Regions from separate parts of the Marinobacter suaedae genome, predicted to be linked through region 1. Evidence: riboswitches for the same ligand, from Rfam matches in the RefSeq annotation. Region 1 holds a riboswitch; the other holds the start of a gene.
What was found. Region 1 has a riboswitch for cobalamin ahead of QVZ43_RS06760 (ribonucleoside-diphosphate reductase subunit alpha). Riboswitches for the same ligand answer to the same signal wherever they lie in the genome.
Positions count from the first base shown of each region.

Region 2: another riboswitch for cobalamin. It lies ahead of QVZ43_RS07445 (TonB-dependent receptor domain-containing protein); the one in region 1 lies ahead of QVZ43_RS06760 (ribonucleoside-diphosphate reductase subunit alpha).

Region 1 is NZ_JAUMIS010000001.1:1,481,025-1,491,205, forward strand. It holds gene QVZ43_RS06740 (Hsp20/alpha crystallin family protein) at 1-224, opposite strand, end outside; gene QVZ43_RS06745 (gamma carbonic anhydrase family protein) at 401-943, opposite strand; gene prlC (oligopeptidase A) at 1,041-3,086, shown strand; gene QVZ43_RS06755 (YheV family putative zinc ribbon protein) at 3,143-3,394, shown strand; cobalamin riboswitch at 3,600-3,812, shown strand; gene QVZ43_RS06760 (ribonucleoside-diphosphate reductase subunit alpha) at 3,923-6,691, shown strand; gene QVZ43_RS06765 (ribonucleotide-diphosphate reductase subunit beta) at 6,900-7,961, shown strand; gene QVZ43_RS06770 (DUF1653 domain-containing protein) at 8,085-8,315, opposite strand; gene QVZ43_RS06775 (diguanylate cyclase) at 8,473-10,181, shown strand, end outside.
Region 2 is NZ_JAUMIS010000001.1:1,633,456-1,643,636, forward strand. It holds gene QVZ43_RS07435 (3'-5' exonuclease) at 1-170, opposite strand, end outside; gene QVZ43_RS07440 (putative nucleotidyltransferase substrate binding domain-containing protein) at 160-2,034, opposite strand; cobalamin riboswitch at 2,219-2,454, shown strand; gene QVZ43_RS07445 (TonB-dependent receptor domain-containing protein) at 2,592-4,424, shown strand; gene QVZ43_RS07450 (cobalamin-binding protein) at 4,454-5,371, shown strand; gene QVZ43_RS07455 (FecCD family ABC transporter permease) at 5,412-6,332, shown strand; gene QVZ43_RS07460 (ABC transporter ATP-binding protein) at 6,332-7,099, shown strand; gene QVZ43_RS07465 (DNA-3-methyladenine glycosylase I) at 7,133-7,804, shown strand; gene QVZ43_RS07470 (sensor domain-containing diguanylate cyclase) at 7,885-9,390, shown strand; gene QVZ43_RS07475 (MBL fold metallo-hydrolase) at 9,469-10,181, shown strand, end outside.

The sequences.
Region 1 (10,181 bases):
TCGTGGACGGTCACCTTCACATCCTTGCGATCCATGCCTGGGAGCTCGGCCTCGATGGTGAAGGCTTCCGGTGTTTCCTTGATGTCCACTGCCGGTGCCCAGTCGCTGCGGCTGAACACGTCTTTGCTTTCTCCGCCGGAGCGGGACAGTCCGAAGACCCGGTTGTACCGGTTCATCAAATCCTCGAACTCATTGATTGGATTCCAACGGGCTACATTGCTCATGGGATACCCTCCTCTTCACGAATACGAATCTGAACGGTGTTGTCTCAGCTTCGCTCGCGGAACAGCTCCAACCGGTGGCGCCGGGGCCGGATGGTTATCCGTGAACTTCTGCTATTCAGGAATGTAGGTTCACCCAATCGCTTTTCAAGAGTCGAGTGATCAAATTTTGATCTGGGTCAGTTGTCGTTCTCTGACAGGTACTCGTCTTTCAGCTTGACGTAATTGGCGGCGGTGTAGGTGAAGAAAGAGCATTCTTTGTCGGTCAGCGGACGGGCCTCCTTGCAGGGTGAGCCCACGTACAGATGGCCGGATTTCAGTACCTTGCCCGGTGGCACCAGGCAGCCAGCAGCGACAATCACCTCGTCCTCAACCACCGCGCCGTCCATGATGATGCAGCCCATGCCCACCAGCACCCGGCTGCCTATGGTGCAGCCGTGCAGCAGGGCCTTGTGGCCGATGGTCACGTCATCGCCGATGGTGAGCGGGTGTCCGCCGGGGTTGAAGTCGCTGGCGTGGGTAATATGCAGCACGGAGCCATCCTGTACGCTGCAACGGTCACCAATACGGATGCGGTGCATATCGCCCCGGACCACGGTCATCGGCCAAATCGAGCAGTCATCGCCGGTTTTGACATCGCCAATCACCACTGCACTGGGATCTATCCACGCGCGTTCGCCGAATTGTGGCGTGTTACCCTTGTGAGAACGTACATTCGTCATTACATATACCCGTTAGAAGAATGAATTACCGGGAGGCTCCCACCCCATCGGAGTCGCCTGAAACTACCTTAGACAAACATTGCTGAGAAGGGGGCCTATGAACAACCCGTTACTGTCTGATGATCTGTTGCCGAAGTTCAGCCATGTCCGCACCGAGCACATGGAGCCGGCCATCGACCAGATTCTCAGCGAGAACCGCATGAAGATTCAGCAGCTGGCCGAGCAGGAGGAACCCTCCTGGGACACCCTCGCCCAGCCCATGCAGGCGCTGGACGATAGACTCAGCAACGCCTGGTCGGTGATTTCCCATCTCAACGGTGTGATGAACACCGATGAGCTGCGGGCAGTGTACAAAAAGTGCTTGGAGAAACTCACCGAATACAGCACCGAGATCAGCCAGAACGAAGCCCTGTGCAACGCCTATAAAAAACTGGCGGCGCGCGATGACTTTAAAGATCTGAGCGAAGCCCAGCGCAAGTCGGTGGAAAACACCCTGCGGGATTTCCACCTGGGCGGTGTGGACCTGCCCGAGGACAAGAAAAAGCGCTATGCGGACCTGTCCCGGGAACTGGCGGAACTGTCCAACAAGTTCAGTGACAACGTCTTGGACGCGACACAGCACTGGTACAAGCACATCACCGACGCCTCCGAACTGGCGGGCGTGCCCGAAAGCGCCCTGGAAGGGGCCAAGCAGGCCGCCGCCCAGAAAGACCTGGAAGGCTACGTGATTACCCTGGACTTCCCCAGCTTCTACCCGGTGATGACCTACTGCGACAACCGCGAACTGCGCCGTGAAGTCTACGAGGCCTTTGTGACCCGAGCCTCCGACCAGGGCCCGGATGCCGGTACCTGGGACAACACGCCGGTGATGGCGGAAATCCTGAAGCGCCGGCACGCCCTGGCCCAGTTGTTGGGTTTCGACAACTACGCCGAGCGTTCCCTGGCCACCAAGATGGCCCGCAGCGTGGATGAAGTGCTTGGCTTCCTGAATCAGCTTGCGGCCAAGGCCAAGCCGGTGGCGGAGAAAGAATACGCCGAACTGAAAGCCTTTGCCCGGCAGGAACACGGTCTCGAGGATTTGCACGCCTGGGACGTGGGCTATTACAGCGAGAAGCTCCGCCAGAAACAGTACGACATTTCCCCGGAAACCCTGCGCCCCTGGTTCCCTGTGGATAAAGTGATTCCCGGCCTGTTCCGTGTGGCGGAAAAACTGTTCGGCGTTCAGATTGAGGCGCGCCCGGACGTCGAAACCTGGCATGAGGACGCAACCGCCTACTGCATCAGTAAACACGGTGAGCCGGTGGCCTGGTTCTACCTGGACCTCTTCGCCCGTCAGGGCAAGCGTGGTGGCGCCTGGATGGCCGACTGCCGGGTACGCTGGCGCAATCAGAAAGGCACGCTGCAGTTGCCGGTGGCCTTCCTGTCCTGTAATTTCACGCCCCCGGTCAACGGCAAGCCGTCCCTGCTGACCCACGATGAGGTCACGACCCTGTTCCACGAGTTCGGCCACGGTCTGCACCATATGCTCACCCAGGTAGAGGTGCTGGATGTGTCTGGCATCAATGGCGTGGCCTGGGACGCGGTGGAGCTGCCCAGCCAGTTCCTGGAAAACTGGTGCTGGAACCCGGAATCCCTGGCGCTGATCGCGTCGCACCATGAAACCGGTGAGCCACTGCCGGAAGATCTGCTACAGAAGTTGCTGGCGGCGAAGAACTTCCAGTCCGGCATGGGCATGGTACGCCAGCTGGAGTTCTCCCTGTTCGATTTCCGCCTGCACGCGGAGTTCACTGAGCAGGCGCCGACCAATCCACTGGATATGCATCGCCAGGTCCGTGAGGAAATCGCCGTGGTGGAAGCGCCGGAATTCAACCGCTTCCCCAATGCCTTCTCCCACATCTTTGCCGGTGGCTATGCCGCGGGTTACTACAGCTACAAGTGGGCGGAAGTGCTGGCGGCGGATGCGTTCTCCCTGTTCGAGGAAAACGGCATCTTTGATCCGGACACCGGCAAGGCCTTCCTGGAAAACATCCTGGAAAAAGGTGGCTCCCAGGAGCCCATGGAGTTGTTCAAGGCCTTCCGGGGCCGTGAACCCGAGGTGGATGCCCTGCTCAAACAATCCGGCATCACGGACGAGGCCGCCTGATCCCCTGTATACCGGCAGTCGTAATGACTGCCGGTGAATGTATTACGGAGTAAGTTATGCCGAGTCCCAAGCGCTTTATTGCTGGCGCCGTTTGTCCCCGCTGTGCGGAGATGGACAAGATCAAGATGCACACCACGGACGAGGGCAATCAGGTGCGCGAGTGTGTGGCCTGTGGATTTTCCGATGCGGTGTCCGAGCAGAAAGAGCCGCAGGTGCCGGAGCTGGAAACCCGGGTGAACAAGCGCACCAACACCGATGACCATACGGTTCAGCAGGTGGTGTTTTTCAAGGCGGGGCAGGAGGACTGACCGCTTTCTAGCGTTATTGGTTTGGGGCGGCGAGGGCCTGGACGGCCTTTTCTTGCGGGAAAAGAACTCGCTGCGCTCAGACAACTTTCCCTTCAGAAAAGACCGTCCAGACCCTCTCGATCTGGTTTTTCGTTTTTCTTCCAAAGCACGAAACTAAAAGTGAGGCCGGCCTCAGGGTTAGGTTGCTCCGTTCAAAATACCTCTATATAGTGCCTCTATCCTTGGTTAGACACCATATGTTGTTTTGTGAGCAGCTTGGTGTCGGGAATCCGGTGAGAATCCGGAACTGACGCGCAGCGGTATTGGGGAACGAGCGTGGCATGAAGACACTGGCGCAAGCCGGGAAGTCGCCACGCAAGGCCGAATCGAACGATTCACGCCCCTGAGTCCGAAGACCTGCCAGGGATACGAACTGCACCTTCGCGACTCAGGGTGAGCAGACCGGTTATCCCCAGCCGTTTTTACGGCGTGGTGTGCCCCTGCGTACGCGATGGTGAAGGAACCTAACGCGTATTCAGGAGTGAACGCATGTCCAGCTCAGCCCTGGCGGAATCACAGCCGCCCTATTCATCCGACACCGAAACCCTGCAGGTCATCAAGCGCAACGGTACCCCCGTTGGCTTTGATCCAGCCAAGATCACGGTCGCCGTCACCAGAGCCTTCCTGGCCGTGGAGGGCGACCAGGCCGCCGGCTCTGCCCGTATTCACGATGTTGTCGAGCGGGTTACCGGTCAGGTTGTCCAGGCCATTGGCCGCCGTTTGAAAGCCGGTGGCAAGGCCCACATCGAAGACATTCAGGATCAGGTGGAACTGGCGCTGATGCGGGCGGAGGAGCAGAAAGTCGCCCGCGCCTATGTGCTTTACCGGGAAGAGCATGCCCGGCAGCGGGCCCATGACCTTCCGGTCGAAGCTCACCCCCACCTGACGATCACAACGGCGAGTGGCACAAAGGCGCCGCTGGATCTGGGGCTGATGAAACGACAGGTGGAACAGGCTGCCCATGGTCTGGATGGCATTGACGGGGATTCACTGGTCGAAGATGCACTGACCAACCTGTACGACGGCATCGTCGAGCAAGACGTGCTCTCTGCCCTGGTGATGACCGCCCGCAGTCGCATCGAACAGGAGCCCGATTACAGCGCGGTCACCGCACGCCTGCTGCTGGAACAGTTACGGCTGGAAAGTGCCCGGGCTCTGGATCTTTCCACAACTCTGCCCCTGGCAGAGCTTTATCCACAGGCTCTGAGCACATTCATCGCGGCGGGTATCCGTTACGAGTTGCTGGATGAAGCCCTGGCTGCCTTTGACCTGGAGCGTCTGGGCGCGGCCCTGCAATCGGAGCGGGATCTGCAGTTCGGGTTCCTTGGCCTGCAGACCCTGTACGATCGCTACTTCCTGCACTGGAACAACGCCCGCCTGGAGCTGCCCCAGGTGTTCTTCATGCGGGTGGCTATGGGGCTGGCTCTGCGGGAGGATGACCCGAACGCCCGCGCCATCGAGTTCTATAACCTGTTGTCCTCGTTCGACTACATGGCCTCCACGCCCACCCTGTTCAACAGTGGCACCCGGCACTCCCAGCTCTCTTCCTGCTACCTGACCACCGTGGGCGACGACCTGTCCGACATCTATGGGGCCATCCGCGACAACGCCCTGCTCTCCAAATGGGCCGGTGGCCTGGGCAACGACTGGACGCCGGTCCGGGCACTGGGCTCCCACATCAAAGGGACCAACGGCCAGAGCCAGGGCGTGGTGCCGTTTCTGAAGGTGGTGAACGATACCGCCGTGGCGGTGAACCAGGGGGGCAAACGGAAGGGAGCGGTGTGCGCCTACCTGGAAAGCTGGCATCTGGATATCGAGGAATTCCTGGAGCTGCGCAAGAACACCGGGGACGAACGCCGCCGGACCCATGACATGAACACCGCCAACTGGGTGCCGGATCTGCTCATCGAACGCATGCGTGAGGACCGGGACTGGACCCTGTTCTCCCCCAGCGACGTAGCGGATTTGCACGACCTGTACGGCAATGACTTCAGGGAACGTTACGAGCACTATGAAGCGCTGGCGGAACAGGGCGAGATCACTCTGTTCAGGAAACTTCCGGCCAAGCAGCTCTGGCGCAAGATGCTCACTGTGCTGTTTGAAACCGGCCATCCGTGGATCACCTTCAAGGACCCCTGCAACCTGCGATCGCCCCAGCAGCACCGGGGCGTGGTGCACAGCTCCAACCTGTGTACCGAAATCACCCTGAACACCAGTGCCGAGGAGATCGCCGTGTGCAACCTCGGCTCGGTGAATCTGGCGACCCACATCGCCAATGGCGAGCTCGATGTGGAGAGACTGGAGCGCACCGTGAACACCGCAGTACGCATGCTCGATAACGTTATCGACATCAACTATTACGCGGTACCCCAGGCGCGCCATTCGAACCTCAGGCATCGCCCGGTCGGCCTCGGCCTGATGGGTTTTCAGGATGCGCTCTATATGCTCGGCCTGCCCTACACCAGCCGTGAAGCGGTGGAGTTTGCGGATGTGGCCATGGAACAGCTCAGCTACTTCGCCATCCGCGCTTCGGCCAACCTGGCGGTCGAGCGGGGGGCTTACGAGAGTTATGAGGGTTCCCTCTGGCACCAGGGCATCCTGCCCATCAACTCCATTCGGCTGCTGAAGGAAGCCCGCCGGGAAAGTGACCTGAAACTCGATACCAGCACCCGGCTGGACTGGACGCCCGTGCGTGAGCTGATCGCCCGGTACGGCATGCGCAACAGTAACGTCATGGCCATCGCGCCCACGGCCACCATCTCCAACATCGTCGGAGTGTCCCAGTCCATTGAACCCGCCTACCAGAACCTGTTCGTGAAATCGAACCTGTCCGGCGAGTTCACGGTGGTGAACCCGTCCCTGGTGCGAGACCTGAAAGCCGAGGGTTTGTGGGACAAGGTCATGGTCAACGACCTCAAGTATTTCGATGGCTCCGTGCAGCAGATTGACCGCGTCCCGGATGAACTAAAGGCCCGTTACGCCACCGCCTTCGAAATCGATGCCCGATGGCTGGTGGAAGCCGCCGCCCGCCGTCAGAAATGGCTGGATCAGGCCCAGAGCCTGAACCTGTACATGGCCGAACCCAACGGCAAGAAACTGGATGCGTTGTACCAGCTGGCTTGGGAGCGAGGCCTGAAAACCACCTATTACCTGCGCTCGTTGGGCGCCACCGGTGCTGAGAAATCCGCCCCGGTACAGGCCGCTCCGGCGCCGCAGGTGTGCTCCATCGACAATCCGGACTGCGAGGCATGTCAGTAAGCCGTTTCCTGTTAGGAGCAGGCGGTCTGATTTCTGAGCCCGAATCAGACCGGGGGCTCTTTCGGGACACGCCCACGAGTACGTCCCTGTAGGGCTCGACGCTGGCCGTCCATGGCCAGAGACGGTCCCGAAAGAGCCCCCGGCCCGCTTCTTCGGACATCACAGTTACCGCGTAAATGTCAGAAACATATCATTGAGGACGAATACCATGCTCGATTGGAACGACGACGCCACCGCCACAAAACCCAACGCTAGCCAACCCGGCGGACCGCACCCTGTCAACGTTGACGACAAACGGGTGATCAACGGCGACACCGACATCAACCAGCTCGCACCGTTCAAGTATCCCTGGGCCTGGGAGTACTTCATGAACGCCAACAAAAACCACTGGACCCCACTGGACGTGAACATGGCCCCGGACGTTCACGACTACCACCACCGCCTCACCGATGCGGAAAAGCACGTGTATGAAAATGTACTGGCCTACCTCACCACCTCCGACATCCTGGCCATGCGCAACATCGGCCTGGCGGTCATGGAAAAGATGAGCGCGCCGGAACTGCAGATCTACCAGGCCCGGCAGGTGTACGAGGAAGCCATGCACACCTGGGCCTACCAGCATTGCATCGAAACCCTGAATCTGGACCAGAGCGAGATCTACAACCGCTACCGGGTGGTGCCCGCGATCAACGGCAAGATCCAGATTGCCAACCGCCGGCTGGACGCCGCCATGCGCCCGGACATGAACCTGCGCAACCGGGACGACCTGCAGCAATTCATCATGTCCTACCTGTTCTTTGCGGCTGTCTTCGAGGGTACCTGGTTTTACAACGGCTTCAGCCCCATCTTCGCCCTGCAGCGCCGGGGTCTGATGCGAGGCACCGGCGAGCAGCTGCAGTACATTCTGCGGGACGAGGCCATGCACTTCTCCTTCGGACTGAAAGTCGTCAACCAGATCGTCGAGGAAGAAAACATCCGCTTCGACCCGCAGGCCGTGCGCGCCATGTGGGACGAGTCCGAAGCGGCGGAAACCGCCTACGCCAGCTACATCCTGCGGGAACCGATCCTGGGTTATTCCGCCGAGTACCACAGCGAACAGTTCCGCTTCGTGGCCAACCGGCGGGCCCGGACCGTCGGCCTGGACGAGCCGTTCCCGGGCGCGAAGAACGTCTCGCCCTGGCTGGATGAGCAGGCGGCCTTGCGAAAGGAAAAGAACTTCTTTGAAACCCGGGTGATCGAATACCAGACCGGTGCGCAGCTGCAGTGGTAGCTCCCTGAACCTCGCGCAGCCTGCACCGGGCAAGCTGCGCGTATTGACTCAGACTTGATGGATTAAAGCACCATGGCCGCCAGCCAACCGAAGCCCCAGCGTCGCGCCACCGCCCAGCCCGTTTCAGGCGTCTCCTATCCGTGCGAAGCGGGGCACCTGTTCGCCTGCCAGTTCCACGGTTTCCCGAAACATGGCCAGAGGGCGAACCCAAAGGCTGAAGTCACCGTATAAACAGCGGTATACAACAAGCCACTCCTCGGTTTCACTGTGCCGGGCCAATTCAATGACCTGGTAATCCCTGCCCTTGTAGTGCCGGTAGCGTCCGGGCTCCAAACTGGGCTTGTGGTCGTTCATAAGTCATCCCTCTGCCAGTTGGTGGATGGTGTCGGATGTCGGACGGGGGTACGCGTAAGCGTCTAGACTTAGGGGTGTTTCCTAGATGTGTCGAATTTCTGTTCAGGCCTTCGGAAGTGTAGTCCAAGTGGTTGGGCCGTAAAACCGGAAACTGAATATGAAGCAACCTGTTGCCTCCTGGCCATGGTTCACAGTGGTTGTGCTCCTGCTTCTGGGCACCGTTCGGCAGGCGTTTGCAATCGATCATTATGCCTGGCTGGCGGACGATGCCGACGGACTCACCATTGAACAGGTGATGGCACTGGACGAGAGCCACTGGCAAAGCGCCAACCTGGACCACGTGCTGAACCTGGGGCTCAGGGAGGACGCGGTCTGGGTACGGGTGCCGGTGCCACAAGATCCGGCGCTGCGAATCCTGGAGGTCGGATACCCGCTGCTGGACGAGGTGGATATCTACTGGTCCGCCAACAACCATGTCCTTTTGCGTTATCTCACGGGGGACGCCCGACCTTTCAACAGCCGTCCCCTTCGGCACCGGAACTTTGCCTTACCGATTCCCATCGTTGAAGAATCACTGACCGCGTACATCCGGGTGCGTAGCGAGGGCATTCTGCAGATTCCCCTGAATCTGCTAACCCCGGAAGAGTTTATCTCCGCCGAGCAGGTGTCCTATGGCTGGCAGGCCATGTTTGTCGGTTTCATCGCGGCCCTCGCCCTGTTCAATCTGCTGTTGTTCCAGATTGTTCGCCAGCCTACCTACCCCTGGCTGGTACTGACACTGCTGTCCGCCGGTCTGGTGCATCTGCATCTGCATGGTTTGCTGTTCCAGTGGGTATGGCCCGGGGCTCCCTCCATCAACCGCTATTTCACCGGGCTAATCATCGGCGTGGCTCTGTTTTCCGCGACCATGTTCACAATTCGCTTCCTGTCCGTTCGCCAATACAGTGCGATGGGCTATCGGATCCTGCTTCTGGTACTTGCAGGAGCCATCCTCAGCGTGGCTATTGGTATGGCGGGGTACTACCGGGAAGGCATATTTATGGCCTCGCTGATTACCGCCGTGGGCATGCCGGCGGCCTGGGTGATCGGGATGTATTTTTGGGCCCAGAAGCGGCGGGCGGCCGGCTTTTTCGTTCTGGCCTGGACGCCCCTTCTGGTGGGCCACCTGATTCTGGCGGCCCATCAGTTTGGCTACCTGACGCCCTCCTTTCTCACGGAAGCAGGGCCCCAGATCGGGGTCGCTCTGGAAGTTATCCTGTTGTCTTTTGCCCTGGCCCACCGGGTGCACCTGGAGCGGCGTCGCCGGCTGAAAGCGCAGGGAAGGGCGCTGGATGCCCAGAAGCAGACCAACCGAAACCTGGAGGAACGGGTTCGGGAGCGTACGGAGGAGCTGGAACTGGCCAATGAACGCCTGCGAACCATCAGCCTGACCGATGGATTGACGCAGCTGGCCAACCGTCGCCAGTTCGATGAGCAGCTGACGGAGGAATGGGGCCGGGCTGTTCGTCACGGGCAACCGGTGAGTCTGCTATTGCTGGATGTGGATCACTTCAAATCTATCAACGACCGCTATGGCCATCCTGTCGGTGATGATTGCCTGATCACGGTGGCGGCCATTTGCGCCAGTGAAATAAAGCGCTCGGGAGACCTGCTGGCCCGCTACGGCGGGGAGGAGTTCAGTGTGCTGTTGCCTTCCACGACCGAAGAGGGCGCGGTGCAGGTGGCAGAGCGCCTGCGGGAAGCCATCGAAATGGCCACCGTCCGTCCGTTAAGCGAGGACGATGTGGTGATCGCGCTGACAGCGAGTTTGGGGGTGGCGACCATGGTGCCGGTCCGAGACGAAAGCCCGGATGAGCTGATACGGCG
Region 2 (10,181 bases), 150 kb from region 1:
GTTTCGAAATCTATGGCAATCATGGGGACCTTGCTCAGTGGCGTATCCGCTGAGACACAACCGCTTTTGTAGAATCTTTTCAGCAGGGGATTTTTTGCTTCTCTGGCCAGCGCTTCAAAGCGTTCTGGCCAGGACTTCTGCGGTTGTGGCGCAGCCGGTTTACTGAACATTGCGGCCCACCTGGGCGTTATACCGGAAACGCAGGAATTTCTGGGCATTACTGACCACCTGGAAGGCATCTTTCAGGTGGCTTCGCTCGAAGGGCGACAGGTCCTCAGGGTTCACGTTATTGTCCGGCTCGCGCCCGTGCTCGATGTCCAGTGCCTGGTGGCGGATGCGAACAATCGCGATGAACTCCAGGGCATCCCGCAGGTTACCCAGGTCGTCGTCCAGCAGCAGTTTGGTTTTGCCGATGGCTTCCAGCCGATCAAAGGTGTTCTGCGCCCGTGAGCCGCAAGCCAGGGCGTGCACCCGGATCAGGTCGGAGAGCGGGGCGGTGCCCCGCCGCTTCAGATTGAAGCTGTTCCGATGCTGGCCGTCCTTTTCCAGTACGAAATTGCGGAAGAAGCCAATGGGCGGGGTCCGGTTCAGGGCGTTCCGGGCCATCAGGGTCAGGAACCGCTGGCTGGTGCTGGCCTTTTCCGCAATCAGGGTTTTCAGCTCCTCGGCAAATTCCGTCTGGCCGTAAATACCGTCCAGATCGAAGAATATATTGCTGTTGAGCAGGGCCTGGGCTTTGGGGTTTTCGATCCAGTCGGTGAAGTAGTGCTTCCACACCTGCAAGGGCTGCCGCCAGTGCTTGTTGGTGGCCATGATGTCTCCGGTGCAGTAGGTGTAACCGCACTCCGCCAGGCCGTCACTGACGAACCGGGCCAGTTCCAGGAAGTAGTCATCGTGCTGTTCCGGGTCGAAGCTGTCGTCCAGGATCATGGCGTTGTCCTGGTCGGTCACCACCAGCTGTTCGTCCCGGGCCATGGACCCCAGTGCCATGAAGCAGTAGGGAACCGGCGGCGGGCCCAGCTTTTCCTCACCCAGCTCCAGCAGCCGCTGGGTAAAGCTGCGGCCAATACCGGCCATGGCGCTGCCAATCATGTGCGAGTTTGCGTCCTCGTTGACCATCCGCACGAAACTGTTCCGTACATCCAGGCTGACTTTCTTCAGCCCTTTTACTGTGTGCTGGTGGAAGATATTACTGACCAGATACAGGCTGTTCTGGCTTTCGTGCTTGACGATGTCGGACAGGGCAATCACCCCGCGTACTTCGTCCCGGTCCATGATCGGCAGGTGGTGCACGTTGTTGTGCAGCATGGTGAGCATGGCTTCGAAGATGAAGGCCTTGGAATTAGTGGTCACCAGCCCTTCGGACATGATGTCGCCGATGCAGGTTTCCGGCGGCAGGGCTTCAGTCAGGGCGCGGGTACGCAGATCTTTGTCGGTCACAATGCCGGTCAGCTTGGCGGGCTGCCGGGTTTCGTCCATGAGCAGCAGGGCCGAAACACCCTGTTCGGTCATGATGCGTGCCGCCTCCTGGAGTCGGATGGTGCAGGGCGCGCATACCGGGGTCCGGTTGATCAGGCGCGTGACCCGCGAGGTCATCAGGCTGGATTTTTCCCGACGGGAGACCGCAGAACGAAGGCGGGAACTGTCTTCAATTTCGACAAAATCAGCGAAATTCTCGTCATTTTCAAACAAATGCTGGAAAACTTCGTGGGGAATTCGATAGACCAGGGTGTCTTCCAGGGCCTTGGCGGGAAACCGCACCCGGTTGCTCAGCAGCAGGCTGAACTGGGCGAAAACGCCCCCTTCGCCCACCCGGTTATAGAGCTCGCCGGAACGCCGGAACACTTCCACCGCGCCGCTCCGCACGTAGTACAGCCAGTGGTTTGCCTCACCAAAGTTGAGAATCTGGGTCCCAGCGCGGAAATATTCCACCTCGATGCTGTTGACCACCTGATTGAGCAGCTCTTCGGGCATGTCGTCAAAGGGCGGGAAATTCGCCAGGTGATTGCGGATGTCGATGAGCTCAGCCTGCATAACTCTCCTTGGACGTTTGACCAGATCAGCATGGGGTTGGCCAATGACTATAACAGGGCCAATTACCGGTCTCCATGACACTCAATATAGGCGAGTGGGAGCGGGTCTGTGCTTGCACAGGATTGCCAACTTATTGATCTGACTGACGATGCAAAAGATTGACCAACGGATGACCGGTTGGTAGCCTTGCTGCGCGTTTTCAGGTGCCCTATTGTGATGTTAGCCGATATCGCAAGGGTGAAACGGGAAGCCGGTGAAAGTCCGGCGCTGCCCCCGCAACGGTAAGCGAGTTACCGGTGACCAAGTGCGCCACTGTGCCAGGGTCCCTCTCAGGAGGGGCCGATGCATGGGAAGGTGGTCACCCCAGTGCAGTCTGCACCGCTCGTAAGCCCGGAGACCGGCCTGTCAACACACCTGGCGTTGCGGAGGGCAATGTCGGTGGGGTGACTGCCTTCTGCCGGCCTGCTTCCAGCCCGTCTGACAACCCTGCCTCCCCTCACGCAACAGAAGCATCAACGCCGTGCGGGTGCGTGCGGAGTGCGAGTGAGTTGCAATCCATGTTGTCTATCAAAACGGGGTTATCCCACACCTTTCCGGGAGCAGTCTTGCTGTTCTCTATACCTGTCAGTCTGGTTTCCGCTGATACCAATACGACCACCAGTGCCGATTCGGATGTCTCTGGCATGGATCCCATCGTCATTACCGCGACACTGGGACCGAAAACCGTGGGCGAGAGCCTGTCGTCGGTCACCGTGATCGATCGGGAAGCCATCCAGCGCCAGCAACCGAAAGAATTTCGTGAAGTCATCGAGTCCCAGCCGGGGGTCAACGTCACCAGCAACGGTGCATTCGGTAAACAGACCAGTGTGTTTCTTCGCGGTCACTCCTCTGATGCCTCGGTGCTGCTGGTGGACGGCATCCGGATTCGCTCCGCCACGGTTGGCGGACCGGCCTGGCAATACCTGCCTCCGCAACTGATCGACCGGATCGAGATCGTTCGGGGTGGTCGCAGCAGTCTGTATGGCGCGGATGCCGTGGGTGGGGTGGTGCAAGCCTTCACCCTGCCCGCTCAGGAAGGCCGTGGTGCCTGGCTTGAGGCCGGGGCCGGCAACTTCAGCAGCCAGCAGTATGGTGCTGGCGCCTCGTCGGTCGAATCAGACTCCCGACTCAACGCCGGTATCAATCACTTTCAGAGCGATGGCGCGCCGGTGATTTCAGGTGGGGACGACAAGGGCTACGACAATACCTCTGCCGTACTGGGTGGCAGCCACCGGTTCAGCAATGGGGTGACGGCCGGATTTACCTTTCTGGGCGCCGAGGGCAACACCGAATACGAGGGCGGTGAAGAGGATTTCCGGTTCCAGACCGCGGGCGTGAATCTCGATGTACCGGTGAATCGTCACTGGCGGGTGGCGGGTCAGCTGTCCGACGCCCGGGATGAACTGGAGGATTTCAGCAGTTTTCCCGGCACCTTCAACACCCAGACCCGCAGTTCCCGCCTGGAAAACTGGTTCAGCGCCGGCACCCACGAGTTCGTGCTGGGCGCCGAGTATCTGGTGGATCGCGTGGACAGCAGTGTCGACTATGATGAATCCAGCCGCTCCAACACCGGTGTCTTCAGTCAGGCGCTGATGAACTTCGGCCCTCTGAACGTGCACCTGAGCCTGCGTAATGACGACAACGAGGCCTACGGCAATGAAACCACCTGGGGCGCAGGGCTCGGCTACGAGCTGGATCGTCAGCACCGGGTCCGGATGAGCGCCGGAACGTCCTTCAAGGCGCCCTCGTTCAACGACCTTTACTTCCCCGGTTTTGGTAATCCGGACCTGGAACCCGAGCAGGCAAAAAGTTATGAAGTGGGGGTTGAAGGCCGCTACAGCGAGTGGTTCTGGGACGTTGCGGCCTTCCATTCTGATGTGGACGATTTGTCCCTGCCCAGCCAGGATGCGGCCGATAGTGTGCCGGAAGCCCGCCTGCGCGGTATAGAACTGAGTGGTGGCTGGCGGCAGGCCGGCTGGAGCCTCTCGGCGGCCGGCACCTTCGGCGACTACGAAAATGCGGCAACCGGGGAACAACTGATCCGCCGGGCGGAAAATATCCTGCGCCTGGACGTCGATCGGGAGTTGGGCAAGTGGGTGCTTGGCACCACACTCCGGGCTGAAAGCGAGCGCTACGAGGAATTGTTTGGACTGGGTCGTCAGCGGATTGCCGGATTTGGCGTCTGGGATTTGCGGGCGTCGCGGGTACTGACACCGGGTTGGCTGGCGTCCCTGTCTGTGGACAATGTGCTGGACCGCGAATACACCACCGCCAAGCGCTTTGATAACACTGATTTTATCAGTGCCGGCCGGAGCGTCTTTCTGTCGGTTCGCTACGATTGGCGGCAGTAATCGGAGTTGAAATATGAGCAGGAGCCCGTGTGACTGAATGCCTGAGTCGTCTGCCCTTGACCGGCACAAGACAGCGCCTGCTCATGGTTCTGCTGGCCACGCTGTTTGTCGGTGGACCGGCAGCGGCGGCCCTTTGTGAGACGGATGACCTGAATACCCGACTGTGTCTGGATACGCCCGCCCAGCGGGTGGTGTCCCTGTCACCGGGTGCTACCGAGTGGTTGTTTACCGCCGGGGCGGGAGACCAGGTGGTGGCCGTCAGCGCATGGAGTGACTACCCGGAGGAGGCCGCCAAGCTGCCGCAAGTAGGCGACAGTAACCGGTTGGATCTGGAGGCCATTGTCGGTCTGGAACCGGATCTGGTGGTGGCCTGGGTGGACGGCAATTCCCGGGAACAGCTTGGCCGGCTTTCCGCCATTGGCATTCCGGTGTTCTGGCTGGCGCCCCGGGATTTCGAGGATATCGCCCACACCATCGAACGACTGGCCCGGCTGACCGGGCATCCTGAAACCGGCGAGCCACTGGCCGAGGCTTTCCTGTCGGAACTGGCCACTCTGCGTACCACCTATGCTCAGAGGCAGCCGGTGCGGGTGTTCTATCAGGTCTGGCATGCACCACTGATGACGCTGAATAACGACGAACTGATCAGCAAGGCCATCGCCCTGTGCGGTGGCGTGAACGTCTTTGGCGACTTGCCCCGTCTGGTACCCCGCATCAGCACGGAATCCGTGCTGTCGGCCAATCCGGACGCCATCATTACCTCCGGTTCGCCGGACCAGAACCAGCCCTGGCTGGATTACTGGCGTCAGTTCCCGGAACTGGCCGCCGTTGCCAATGGCAACCTCTTTCTCGAACCACCGACCCTGTTGGCCAGACCCACCCTGCGCCTGCTGGAGGGCACCCGTCATCTTTGCCGCAGCCTGGAGCAAGCCCGTGCCCGGCTCTGATCCCTCGCGCCCCTTGCTGTTGCTCGGCCTGATAGGGGTGATGGCGGGCATCGCGTCCGTCAGCCTGGGCAGCAGCGCTGTGGGTTTGCTGGATACGTTGCAGGTATTGATTGGCGGCGGGACCGAGCTGCAACGGACGCTGGTGCTTGAGCTGCGCCTGCCCCGAACCCTGAGCGCCTACGCCGTGGGTGGCTCGCTGGCGGTGGCCGGGGCGCTGATGCAGGTTCTTTTGCGCAACCCTCTGGCGGACCCCTACGTTCTGGGTCTGTCCGGCGGCGCTGCCGTGGGCGCATTGCTGGCCATGCTGGCTGGTTTAGCCGGTGTGCTGGTATCCGGTTCGGCCTTTGCCGGCGCCATGTTTGCCACCTTGCTGGTGTTCGGCCTGGCCCATGGCCGTGGCAGCTGGACCTCATCGCGCCTGCTGCTGACCGGTGTGGTGGTGGCGGCCGGCTGGGGTGCCCTGATTACCCTGATGCTGGCCATGGCCCCCGCCCGCCAGTTGCCCGGTATGCTGTACTGGCTGATGGGGGATCTGTCCCATGCGGGCAATCCCTGGCCAGCGCTGATTCTGCTTTTTGTGGTGTGCCTGCTGGTGTTTCCTCTGGGGCGCACTTTGAACGTGCTGGCCCGCGGCCCGCTGCAGGCGGCGGCCCTGGGGGTGTCGGTGCGCCCGCTGGAATGGCTGATTTACCTGCTGGCAAGCCTGCTGACCGCCACCGCCGTCACCCTGGCTGGCAGCATTGGCTTTGTGGGCCTGGTGGTGCCGCATATGCTCCGGCTGGTGCTGGGTAACGACCAGCGCCTGATTCTGCCGGCTTGCGCTCTGGCGGGCGGAGCCTTGCTGGTGCTGGCGGATATGCTGGCCCGGGTGATCATTGCACCGGAGCAATTGCCGGTGGGGGTGATTACCGCCCTGCTGGGGGTTCCAACATTCCTGTACCTGCTGTACCGGAGCCGATGATGAGTGTGCTGACTGCGGACAACCTGATCATCGACGTACCCGGCCGGGAGGCGGGGTCGCCCCTGAATCTGGAGATCCGGCCCGGCCAGGTATGGGGGGTGCTGGGGCCCAATGGCGCCGGTAAATCCACCCTCATTCATACGCTGGCGGGTTTGCGGCCGCCCCGATCCGGCCAGTTGCGGGTGGATGGTGATTCCCTGGCGACCATGAAACGCCGGGACGTTGCCCGCCAGCTGGGGCTGGTGTTTCAGGAGCACCACGATGGTTTCCCGGCGACCGTACTGGAAACCGCCCTGGTCGGCCGGCATCCCTGGCTGTCCCCCTGGCAGATGGAGCGCGCGGAAGATCTGGCTTTGGCCGAGCAGGCCCTTGAGGCGCTGGATGTGGGGCATCTGCGTGACCGGTCGGTGGATACCCTGTCTGGCGGTGAGCGCCAGCGGGTGGCGATCGCCACGCTGATGACCCAGAATCCGGCTGTCTGGCTGCTGGACGAACCGAGCAATCACCTGGATCTTCACCATCAGGTTGCGGTCATGCAGTTGCTGACCGAACAGGCTGCCGGCGGCAAGGCGGTTTTCATGTGTCTGCACGACCTGAATCTGGCGGCCCGCTGGTGCGATCAGTTACTGCTGCTGTATCCGGGCGGTGAGGCCTGTTGGGGGCCGGCAGACACCATGCTGGAAGTGTCGGTGCTGGAGCGGCTTTACGGCCACCGGTTGGTGACGGTCGAGGCCGACGGTGCGCCGGTGTTCGTTCCGGCCCGCTAAACGGACAATCCACACAAGGGGTTCAGAGCAATCATGTCGTTCGCGAAAATCTACGAATGGGCCGTGGCCCACAAGGGCGGTGAGGACGCAGTCAGGGTTCAGCTGCCCCGGGTGGCCACCGCCGACGAACTCAAGGCCCTGGGCGATGATCGTTACCTGTCCGAAATCACCCGCTGCATCTTCAAGGCCGGGTTTGTCTGGCGGGTGATCGACAACAAATGGCCGGGTTTTGAAGAGGCCTTCAAGGGTTTTGTGCCCCTGTACTGGCAGCAGGTGCCGCCGGAGGTGCTGGAAGAGCTTGCCCAGGACGAACGCATCGTCCGCAACATGCAGAAGATCAAAACCGTGCCGGAAAACGCCCGGATGATTGTGGATGCGGCGCGGGATCATGGCAGCTTTGGCGCCTTCCTCGCCGACTGGCCCGCCGACGACCAGGCCGGTTTGCTGCTCTGGTTCAAGAAACACGGCGAACGGCTGGGCGGCGCCACGGCCCAGTATTTCCTGCGCTTTGTCGGCTGGGATGGCTACATCCTGTCAACGGATGTGGTGAATGCGCTGCGTCGGGAGGAGCGGCTGGATGCATCGCCCACCAGCCAGAAGGCCCTGAAACAGGCCCAGGCGGCATTCAACGAGTGGCATCAGGAAACCGGCCTGCCTTATAGCCATCTATCGCGGATTCTGGCGATGAGCGTGGGGCCGAGCTAGCCCGTTCGCCGAGCCCGTGGCCCTGAACTACACTCAGTCAGACGAGGATAGGACTCCTCATTCAGGACACAGGGCAATCCATGGCGACCAGTCATCCCGGGCGGGCAGCGGACCCGTCTGCCGATTTTTTCCGCAAGCTGGCTTCGGGCATTCCCGATATTCTCTTTGTGTACTGGCTAAGCGCGGACGCCCAGACACACTCCTACCCCTATGTCAGTGATCAGGTCCGTGACCTCCTGGACCTTGACCCGGCATTGCTTGCGCAGGATGCGGCTTCAATTCTGCCCTACATCCACCCGGATGACGTCGAAGGCTCCCGACTGGAGGTGCTCGAATCAGCCCGTAGCCTGAGGCCCTGGCAATGGCGGGCGCGCCTGAAACTTCGCAACGACGAATACCAGTGGTTCGAAACCCACGCCCGGCCGGAACGGCAGCCGGACGGCAGCACTCTGTGGTACGGCCAGTTCTTTAATATCCAGAATTACATGGATTTGCAGCAAGAACTGATCGAGCGGGAGGCGGAATCGTCGTTCCAGGCCGGCTTCCAGAAGCTCATTGCGGACATGTCTTCGGAGTTCATTAACGTGGGCTTCGGCTCCATCGACGAATGCGTCGACGAACTGCTGGCGCGGTCGGGCCAGTTTTTTTCCATGGATCGGGTCTACCTGTACGCCTTCAATGACGAACGCACCACCATGACCAAAACCCACCAGTGGTGTGCGCCCGGGATACAGCCACTGGTGGAGGTGGACCAGACGCTCGCCCTCGATGCCTTTGATGGGCTAAAGCAACCTTTGCGGGACCTGATTGAGCACAACGAGGTGGAGTTTGTTCCCGCCATACCCAACCGCCTGGCAGGCGCTGAGCCGGAGCCGGAGGCAACGCCAGAGTTTGTCTCGCTGTTCTGCGTGCCGGTACGGGTGCGAGGCGCAGTGGTGGGCTTTATCGGGTTCGAATTTCTGAGTTCGACACCCCGGCGACCGGATCTCGACCATCTCCTGTTCATCACCACCAGCCTGCTGTCGGTGGCGCTGGAGCGGCACCTGCTGGAGGAAACCCTGCTCAGTCAGTCAGTCCGGGATCCCATGACCAAGTTGCTGAACCGGCGTTATCTGATGCCACGTCTCCAGGAGCTGGTGGAGCGCGCCCAGCGGTACGGGGAGGACTTCACGATCGCCATGCTGGATATCGACCACTTTAAGCAAATTAATGATTCCGTTGGCCACCTGGGCGGAGATTACGCCCTGTGCCACTTTGCCGAGCTTCTGGAGAAGCTTACAAGGGCATCGGATGTGGTGGCCCGCTTCGGCGGGGAAGAATTCGTGCTGGTGTTTCCCGATACGGGCCTGGAGGTGGTAAAGCAAATGGTGAGTCGGATCCTGACGGCGGTACGTGGTGCGGAATTTGTGTTCGAAGGCCGGGAAATTTCGGTGACCATCAGTGCGGGGATTGCCTCTGCCCTTGAGAAAGATGATCTGAATGTGAGCGTGGATTCGCTCGTGGCACGGGCCGATCACCGGCTTTATCTGGCCAAGCAGGCGGGGCGTGACTGTGCCGTGGATGCATCAGGCGCGCTGGAGATATGAACAAACGGTATTTGTCTTTATATTCCAAAAGAGAATATCCTTATGCTCAAATATTTATTTGAGTAGGAGGTGACTACGATGAGTAATCCCATCGTGCAGCCCTTTTTTGACGAGCCCACCAACACTTTCAGCTATGTGGTTCGCGACCCGGACAGCCGGGCCTGCGCCATCGTCGATTCCGTGCTGGACTTCGACTACGCCTCCGGGCGTACCGCGCTGGATTCCGCCGATCAGATCATTGCCTATATCCGTGAACGCGATCTGAATGTCGAATGGATTCTGGAAACCCACGTGCATGCGGATCACCTGTCCGCCGCTCCCTATCTGCACGAGCAACTGGGCGGCAGGACCGGTATCGGCGTTCACATCCGGGACGTACAGGAAATCTTTGGCAAGGCGTTCAACGCCGGTACTGAATTCGCCCGGGATGGCAGCCAGTTCGATCGCCTGTTCGAGGGTGGCGATACGTTCAACATTGGCGGGCTGGAAGGCCATGTCATGCATACCCCGGGTCACACCCCGGCCTGCCTGACCTACGTGATCGGCGATGCCGCCTTTGTCGGCGACACCTTGTTCATGCCGGATTACGGCACCGCTCGCTGTGACTTTCCCGGCGGCGATGCCCGGGCCCTGTATCAGTCCATTCAGAAAGTGCTGGCGCTACCGCCGAGCACCCGATTGTTCCTGTGTCACGACTACAAAGGCCCGGACCGCGAAGAGTACGTTCCAATGACCACGGTGGCCGAGCAGATCAAAGACAATATCCATGTCCATGAAGGCGTATCCGAGGA